DNA from 2 places in the Pseudarthrobacter sp. R1 genome. Region 2 is predicted to be linked to the other one. Evidence: riboswitches for the same ligand, from Rfam matches in the RefSeq annotation. Region 2 holds a riboswitch; the other holds the start of a gene.

Region 1 (4,522 bases), 630 kb from region 2:
CGCGCAAGCGGATGGGCACCGGGCTCCTCGAAGTCTTCGGCGAACAGTGCGAAGCGTGCGCTGGCCGCGGCGTGGTTACCCATGACGACCCCGTTGAGCACCGACGGGCCAACATTGTGGCCGCCGAGCACCACGTCCAGCGAACCGACAGCAGGCCGGAAGCCCGCAGCGAAGGCCACCGCAACGACGCCCAGCGCGTCGACAACAACCAGCCCGGCGCGCGCCCGGACCGCAAACGCCGGCGGGGCCGCGGTGGCCAGCAGCCGGAGGTTGCCCCGGCAGCAGCAGCCGTGCACGTCCACACGGTCCACCCCGACCCCTCGGACGCTGAACGGCATGCCAAGGCGGAGGCCACAAGGCTGGCCCTTGCCAACATTGCCGCCGCCGCGCATGCAGCCCACCTGCACGACGACGAAGTGGCGGCGGCCAAGCAGGCGGCCGCCACCCAGCCTGCCGCTGCCTCCGCAGCCGAAGCTGCGAAGCGTGACGACGAAGCGCGCCAGGCTGCCGTGCTGACCTTCGGCGGCGAGAAGGTGGTGCTGCCGTTCGTTGAGCACGCTGAAGAGCAGCCGCAGAAGCCTGCCCTGACCTTGGACCGGCTTGCGGAGGCCTTCGCCCACCTTGGCCAGCCGGCACCTGCCGAAGACCAGCCCGAGCAGGCAGAACCGGAGCAGAAGCCGGTGGAGCCCGTGGAATCGGCGGCGCCCGTACAGGCGCCCGCAGCTGCAGCACCGGCGAAGGACTACAGCGACCACACGCTGGAGCAGTCCCGGCAGCGCCGGCCGCGGCGCAACCGCAGTGCCAGCCGTGCCCAGGGAGCTGCCAACGAAACCACTGTGCAGCATCACGAAAACGTGGCGTCAGCCGGCACGGGGCATACCCACGAGGCGAAGGCCCCCGAACCGGCCGGTGCCGGCGGCTCCAGTGACGGCAATGCCGGCACCGTGAAGCCGGCCGAGGCGCCCATCATCCTGGGCGTCGGGGTTCCGGCCTCGGAGCTCTAAGCGTCCCCGGCAAGTAAATGCCCGGCCAGCCACAACAGGGCCGGCCGGGCATTTTCGTGTGTAAGGCCAGCGATGCAACGGCAGTGCGGCATTTCAAGGCACGGCGCCGGGTCGCAATGTGTCACCTTCGGCCTGCGCCAGGCAAAAAAGCTAGGCTGGGGAACCGACACGGGGTGCCGCGCAGAGAGCCGGCTGAGATTCACACCCGTTGAACCTGTCCGGCTAGCACCGGCGAAGGGATGTCTCTTGTCTACGACCCTTGTAATGCCCACTGCCACCTCGGCAACATTTCCTGCGGCACCGACACGCCCGGGCAGGCCCGTACCCCGGGTCCTTTCCATAGCAGGCTCCGACCCTTCCGGCGGCGCCGGTATCCAAGCCGACCTTAAGAGCATTGCCGCGCTGGGCGGCTACGGGATGGCTGCCATTACGGCCCTGACCGCCCAGAACACCCGCGGAGTCCGGTCCGTTCATGTGCCGCCCGCAGCGTTCCTGAGCGAGCAGCTGGATGCGGTCAGTGACGACATCGGCATCGACGCTGTGAAAATTGGAATGCTGGGCAGTGCCGAGGTGATCGAGGCAGTGGCGGCATGGCTCCGGAAGGTGCGCCCCGCCGTCGTGGTCCTGGACCCGGTGATGGTCGCCACCAGCGGTGACCGGCTCCTGGAAGAATCTGCCGAAGCGGCACTGCGCGGGCTTCTTCCGCTGGCCCACCTCATCACCCCCAATCTGGCGGAGCTTGCCATGCTCGTTGGCGGCGAACTGCAGGACACCTGGGCCGGGGCGCTGGAACAGGGCCGCGCCCTCGCCGCTGCCACCGGCGCCATTGTGCTGGTCAAGGGCGGCCACCTGGACGGCGACGAGTGCCCCGATGCGTTGGTTAACACCACGGGCCTTCTGTCCGATGAAGTAGTGGTGGTGCCGGGGGAGCGGGTGGCAACGCGGAACAGCCATGGCACTGGCTGTTCACTGTCCTCCGCCATGGCAACGGCACAGGCACGCCTGGGGGACTGGGAGGCTTCCCTCCGTGAAGTCAAACCCTGGCTGGCCGGCGCGCTGGAGGCATCGGGAACACTGGAGGTGGGAACAGGCAACGGGCCGGTGCACCACTTCCACCACCAGCAGCCGGTGCTATCTGAAGGGAGCTTCGCCGCAATACTCTGGCGCGAGGCGCAGCAGGACCTGGACGACATCCATGCCCTGGACTTCATCCGCAACCTGGCCTCGGGCAGCCTGGGCGAGAAGGAGTTCGCGTACTACCTCGCGCAGGATGCCATCTACCTCAACGGCTATTCGCGCGTGCTGGCCAGGGCCAGTGCACTGGCACCCACCGAGGCGGAGCAGCTCTTCTGGGCGGCCTCTGCCCGGCAGTGCCTCGAAGTCGAGTCCGAGCTGCACCGCTCCTGGCTGGGCACGCGAACCGTGCAGCCCGGGCTTGGCCCTGTTACGAAGTCCTACGTGGACCACCTGACGGCGGCATCGGCGTCGGGCAGTTATGCGGTCCTGGCGGCGGCCGTTTTGCCCTGCTTCTGGCTCTACGCCGAGGTGGGAGCAGCGCTTTACGCCCGGTTCGTTGCCGCCGGCGAACCGTCGGTGCACCCGTATGCGGACTGGCTGCGCACCTACGCGGACGAAGACTTCGCAGCTGCCACCCGCAGGGCCATTGCGATCGTGGACGAAGCGGCACGTTTGGCCTCGGCCGCGGACCGGGCAGCAATGGTCACGGCGTTTAGGCAGTCCTGCCGCCTGGAAGTGGACTTCTTCGACGCGCCGCGCCTGTACTCCTGACGCACTGCCCGTGGCCTTGCCGGTACTATGGTGGGGCACGGTGCGGACGCCGGAGTTGAGCTGTGGCACCTATCACAGTCCACCCGCCGGAACCAGCCTCATTTGCGGCCGAAGGCAAAATTAGCGTATTCTAGATCTTCGGTGCTTACGCCAACACTTGGGTTATGACCCCACGGCGTTGAGGCACAGCGAGAAACCAGGCTTTTACAGGCCGGTTCCGCACGCAAATTTAGTAATAAACGTCGAGAGAAGTGAGTTCCCAAGTGGTGTACGCGATTGTCCGCGCAGGCGGCCGCCAAGAGAAGGTTTCCGTTGGAGACTTCGTTACCCTGAACCGCGTCGCCGGTGGAGCTGGCAGCACCATTCAGCTGCCCGCACTGCTCCTGGTTGACGGTGACAAGGTCACCTCTGCCGCTGCTGACCTGGCCAAGGTAACTGTTACGGCTGAGATCCTGAACGACCTCCGTGGTCCGAAGATTGTGATCCAGAAGTTCAAGAACAAGACCGGTTACAAGAAGCGCCAGGGTCACCGCCAGGAACTGACCAAGGTCAAGATCACTGGTATCCAGTAACTTTCGTTACTGTTCAGGTTTTTCAGCAGATCCCCAGAATTTAGAGGCAGGCATTTCAAATGGCACATAAAAAGGGCGCGAGCTCCACTCGCAACGGTCGTGATTCCAACGCTCAGTACCTCGGCGTAAAGCGCTTCGGCGGCCAGGTTGTTTCCGCCGGCGAGATCATCGTCCGCCAGCGCGGCACCCACTTCCACCCGGGCGCCGGCGTTGGCCGTGGCGGCGACGACACCCTGTTCGCACTGACCCCGGGAGCCGTTGAGTTCGGCACCCGCCGCGGTCGTCGCGTCGTCAACATCGTTGCTGCTGCAGCTGCAGAGTAACAAATAGTTCTGAAGCGGTGGAGCGGGCCAGATGGTCCGCTCCACTGTTCTTTTAACCGCATTACAATCGTCTTGGCGCCCGGCGGCGTCCAGGAAACAGCACTGAGGAGATCCACGTGGCCAGCTTTGTAGACCGGGTAGTACTGCACGTATCCGGCGGTAGCGGCGGCCACGGGTGCGTCTCTGTCCACCGCGAGAAATTCAAGCCGCTGGGCGGCCCCGACGGCGGCAACGGCGGCAACGGCGGCCCCGCGATCCTTCGCGTGGACCACCAGACCACCACCCTCCTGGACTACCACCACGCACCCCACCGCCACGCCAGCAACGGCGGCCCCGGCATGGGCGACTGGCGCGGCGGCAAGAACGGCGAGACGCTCATCCTCCCTGTCCCGGACGGCACCGTGGTCAAGTCCAAGGACGGCACCGTCCTCGCGGACCTCGTCGGAGAAGGTGCCGAGTACGTAGCCGCAGCAGGCGGCATTGGCGGCCTGGGCAATGCTGCCCTTTCATCGCAGAAACGACGCGCTCCTGGATTCGCCCTGCTCGGCATCGAAGGCGAAGCCAGCGATATTGTCCTGGAACTCAAGTCGATCGCCGACATCGCCCTGGTGGGCTTCCCGTCCGCCGGCAAGTCCAGCCTCATCGCCGCCATGTCTGCGGCCAGGCCAAAGATCGCGGACTACCCCTTCACCACTCTTGTTCCCAACCTGGGCGTCGTCCAGGCCGGGGATGTCCGCTTCACCATCGCCGACGTCCCGGGCCTCATCGAAGGCGCCAGCGAGGGCAGGGGCCTGGGCCACCACTTCCTGCGGCACGTAGAGCGTTGCGCTGCGCT
Region 2 (4,522 bases):
TTTCGCCAGCCTACCGGCGATGACCGCATGTTTGAAGGCCTCTCCCATCAAGGCAGGATTCTGCGCCCGGGTTACGGCGGTAGCCAGCAGCACGGCGTCGCACCCCAGCTCCATGGCCAGGGCCGCGTCCGAGGCGGTACCGATGCCGGCGTCCAGGACCACCGGAACCGAGGCGCGGGAGACGATCAGCTCGATGTTGTGCGGGTTAAGGATGCCCAGCCCGGTGCCGATAGGCGCCCCGAGCGGCATCACTGCGGTGGCCCCAAGGTTCTCAAGCCGGAGCGCCAGGACGGGATCGTCGTTGGTGTAGGCGAAAACCTTGAAGCCCCTGTTGACCAGTTGTTCCGTGGCGTCCACCAGTTCGACGGCGTCCGGCAGCAGGGTCTGTTCGTCAGCTATGACTTCCAGCTTCACCCAGTCGGTTTCCAGTGCCTCACGGGCCAGTTCCGCCGTCAGCACGGCATCCCTGGCAGTGAAGCAGCCTGCCGTGTTGGGCAGCACGCGGATGCCGTGATCCACGAGCAGCTGGAAGAGCGAACCTGTCTCGGCTGTGGAATACCGCCGCATTGCCACCGTGGTCAGCCCGGTGCCGGAGGCCAGGAGGGCAGCCCCGAGGCCGTCCAGGCTGGGCGCGCCGCCGGTGCCCATGATGAGCCGGGATGCCAGGGTGACGCCGTCAATGACCAGCGGATCATCGAGGCCCGCCACGCTTGGAGTGGTGATGGTTTCGGTCATGGTGTCAGCCTCCCTGCACAGCCGTGACGAGTTCGACCTCGTCGCCGTCCGCGAGCGCGGTGGTAAACCACTGGCTGCGCGGTACAACCTCGGAATTGTGGGCTACGGCCACACCAAGCTTTTGGCCGTCGGTTGCCTGCCCGTTGGCGGCCAGGGGGCGGCCGGTGACCTGGCTGACGAGCACGGTGATGGAGGCGCCGTCAGGGACGGGGTGCCGGGTTCCGTTCAAGGTGATGTTCATGCTGATTCCTTCGTGGGCGATGTGTGGCGGAAGTGGTTGGTGGGTGAGCCGGTGGTTAAGCGGGCGCCTGCCCTCGTCGTAAAGCGGCCCGGGCTGAAGGCCGCCCATCGGGGGTCCTCGCGGCCGTCCAGCAGGTCCCGGCAGACGGCGGCTGCGGCCGGCGTCAGCAGGACTCCGTGCCGGAAGAACCCGGTGGCGATGATGAGCCCGGAAACGTACCCGCGCTCCCCGTCGGCCGCTGCCTCCGGGGCGGGAACCCGCCCCAGCAGCGGCGCGTTGTCGGGCGTTGCGGGACGGGCGCGCGCTGTGCATTCCAGCAGTTCGAGTTCGGCGACGGCGGGAACCAGTACCTGCGCGTCGCGGAGGAGCTGGTACACGCCACCGGCGGAAACGGCGTCCGTGCCGGACAGCGCATCCTCACGCTGCGTTGCCCCGATCACCACCGTGCCGTCCCTGCGGGGAACGATGTAGACCGGAACGCCGTGCACCAGCCCGCGGACCGTGGACGTCACCAGGGGCTGCAGGTGCCGGGGCACTGCCAGGCGCAGGATGTCCCCATGGACGGGCCGCAGTGGCAGGTTCAGCCCTGGCGGCAGCTCTTCAAGAGCTGCCGCGTGCAGCCCGTTCGCCACCACTGTTTCGGCGGCCAGCACGGTTCCCCCGTCCGCCAGGCGCACGCCGGCAACAGCTCCCCCGCGCCACAGCAGCCCGGTTGCCTTGGCCGCTACCGCAATACCGCCGACGAAGCCGGCTGCCGCAGTGCCGCGTCCCGCACCTTTGTCTCTGTCCCCGCGTCCGCCATCCGTGCCATGAGCCAAGGCGGCCTGCAGGCACGCCACCAACAGCCGCGGGTCCACCTGGTGGTCGGCCGGAGTGTCCAGGGCGCAGGCGATCCCCGGGCTGAGCAGGGGTTCCCGCTGTCGCGCGTCCCGGACGGTCAGCGGCTCTACGGACAGGCCGCTGGCCTGCTGAACGGCGCGGAGGTCCATCAGGGCGCGGCGGTCGGCGGCGTCGGCACCCACGGCGAGGGTCGGCGTCGTAATGTATCCCGGATCTGTTCCCGACGCTTCGGTGAGGCCGGCGGCAAAAGCCGGCCAGCGGGCCGAGGCATCCAGCATGAATTCCAGGAGATCCTCCTCCTGGTAGTGCAGCTCGCTCACCGGGGCAAGCATCCCGGCGGCCGCCCAGCTGGCCCCCGAACCCGGTGCGTCATCGATCACCACCACGGAACGGCCGGAACGCTTCGCCTCCCACGCGATACCGTGGCCGATCACGCCGCCGCCGATCACCGCCACATCAGCATGGATGGTGTCGGCCGCGTCCACGGTCGGGGGCTCTGATGCTGCGCCCATCTGTCTCCTTCCCTACGCCGGTATTAGCCGGATCAGGTCAAGCGGTCGGCTCTGACGCCCTCTCAGCCCGGCGCTTTGTGACAGCTGCCGCGGGCTCCCGCAGTACGAGGCCAGTGTAGAGGAACTAGGCTTTCCCCCATGAATGTGTCCCACACCCCTGCCGCCGGCACCGACGTCCTCAGCAGCGCCAAGATCAGCAACGGCGTCAACGCCGCCCGCCTCTACCTCTGCACCGACGCCCGCAGGGACCGCGGCGACTTCGACCAGTTTGTGGACGCAGCGTTCGCCGGCGGGGTGGACATCATCCAGCTGCGCGACAAGACCATCGAGGCAGCAGAGGAGCTGGAACTCCTGGCGGTGCTCAAGGAAGCGGCAGAGCGGCACGGCCGGCTCTGGGCTGTCAACGACCGTGCCGACATCGCGGTGCTGTCCGGGGCACCTGTCTTCCACATCGGCCAAAAGGACCTGCCCCTGGACGCTGCACGCACCCTGCTGAACGGCAACGCCGCCATCGGCCTGTCCAGCCACACCCCGGCCCAGGTGGACGCGGCGCTCGGTGCGGCCGCCCGCCCCGCCGGGCTGGACTACTTCTGCGTGGGACCAGTGTGGGCAACCCCCACCAAACCGGGGCGGGCAGCAGTGGGACTGGAGCTGGTGAAGTATGCCGCCGAAGCTGCCCGGCCGGCGGAGCAGGAAGGGCAGTCCGACGGCGGTGTTCCCTGGTTCGCGATCGGCGGCATTGACCATGGCAACGTGGAGCAGGTGGTGGACGCAGGCGCACGCAGGATAGTGGTGGTCCGGGCCATTACGGAAGCGGGCGATCCAGCAGCCGCCGCTGCTGCACTGCTCGCCGCCCTGGATGCCCCAAACTCCTGACAACGCCGCTCCGGGCCCGATGCCTGCACTATGGCCCCAATTCCGGCTAGGCTGATTTTCGTGTCACACCATCGGCTGGCCCCCAACGTCCACGAGCACAACAACGCGCTTGAGGAAGCGCTGAGTGCCCTGAGGACCGAGCTGGAGCTGCCGGGCACCTACCCCGAGGAGGCGGTGGCTGACGCGAAAGCGGCAGTCGAATCCCTGCAGCTCCCTACTTACGACCTCACCGGCGTCGAATTCATCACCATCGATCCGGCGTCGTCCACCGACCTGGACCAGGCGCTGTTTATTGAAGCCGACGGCGACGGCTACCACGTGCTGTACGCTATCGCCGATGTGCCCGCGTTTGTGGCCCCCGGCGGGCCCCTGGACGCTGAAACGCGCCGCCGGGGCCAGACGTTCTATGCCCCCGACGGCCGGATCCCGCTGCATCCGGAAGTCATCAGCGAACAGGCCGGGAGCCTCCTTCCCGGGCAGGACTGCTCGGCGTTCGTCTGGGACTTCCGCCTGGACAGCGCCGCCGAGGTGACGTCCGTGGCCGTAAAGCGGGCCCGGATGCGCAGCCGCGCGAAGCTCAGCTATAAAGGCGTGCAGGCGGAGCTCGACGCCGGTACCGCCTCCCCTGTGCTGCAGCTCCTTAAGGAAGTGGGGCTCAAGCGCGTGGAGTTGGAACGGGCCCGCGGCGGCGCCAGCCTGAACATGCCGGAACAGGAGATCGTCCAGCTTCCCGACGGCGGCTACCGGATTGCCGCCGCTCCCCAGCTTCCGGTGGAGGACTGGAACGCGCAGATTTCCCTCATGACCGGAATGGCCGCGGCGGGCCTGATGCTGGCGGGGAAGGTGGGCATCCTGCGGACCATGCCGTCCCCGGACGAGCGCTCCCTGAACCATTTCCGGCTTCAGACGGAGGCCCTTGGCAAGCCCTGGGACGGCGAGGTCAGCTACGGCGAATACCTGCGCAGCCTCGACTCCACCGATCCCCGCCAGCTTGCCATCCTGCACTCGGCCGGCATGCTGTTCCGCGGCGCTGCCTATACGGCTTTTGACGGTTCCGTCCCGGAGGACGCAGTCCAGTCCGCCATTGGCGCCGCCTATGCCCATACCACCGCTCCTCTGCGCCGCCTCGTGGACCGTTTTGTCCTGGTGATCTGCGAGGCCTTGAGTAATGGCGGCAATGTACCGGCCTGGGCACGGGAGGCGCTTCAGTCCCTGCCTGAGATCATGGCCGGGTCCGACCAGCTGGCATCACGGATGGAGCGCATGGCCCTGGACACTGTGGAGGCTGCCTTGCTGGTTAACCACATCGGGCAGGAAT

The links. A riboswitch is a leader RNA that binds a small molecule or an ion and turns the genes downstream of it on or off. The one in region 2 is predicted to bind thiamine pyrophosphate.
Region 1: linked by a shared signal. The riboswitch ahead of thiD (bifunctional hydroxymethylpyrimidine kinase/phosphomethylpyrimidine kinase) and the one ahead of M8J71_RS13865 (FAD-dependent oxidoreductase) in region 2 are both predicted to bind thiamine pyrophosphate.

What each region holds. Positions count from the first base shown of each region.
Region 1 covers NZ_JAMKFI010000008.1:1,277,842-1,282,363, forward strand. The annotation lists gene M8J71_RS16885 (ribonuclease E/G) at 1-1,004, shown strand, start outside; TPP riboswitch at 1,164-1,261, shown strand; gene thiD (bifunctional hydroxymethylpyrimidine kinase/phosphomethylpyrimidine kinase) at 1,269-2,792, shown strand; gene rplU (50S ribosomal protein L21) at 3,056-3,364, shown strand; gene rpmA (50S ribosomal protein L27) at 3,424-3,687, shown strand; gene obgE (GTPase ObgE) at 3,804-4,522, shown strand, end outside.
Region 2 covers NZ_JAMKFI010000008.1:645,489-650,010, reverse strand. The annotation lists gene M8J71_RS13875 (thiazole synthase) at 1-735, opposite strand, end outside; gene thiS (sulfur carrier protein ThiS) at 740-976, opposite strand; gene M8J71_RS13865 (FAD-dependent oxidoreductase) at 973-2,328, opposite strand; TPP riboswitch at 2,321-2,439, opposite strand; gene thiE (thiamine phosphate synthase) at 2,467-3,204, shown strand; gene M8J71_RS13855 (RNB domain-containing ribonuclease) at 3,265-4,522, shown strand, end outside.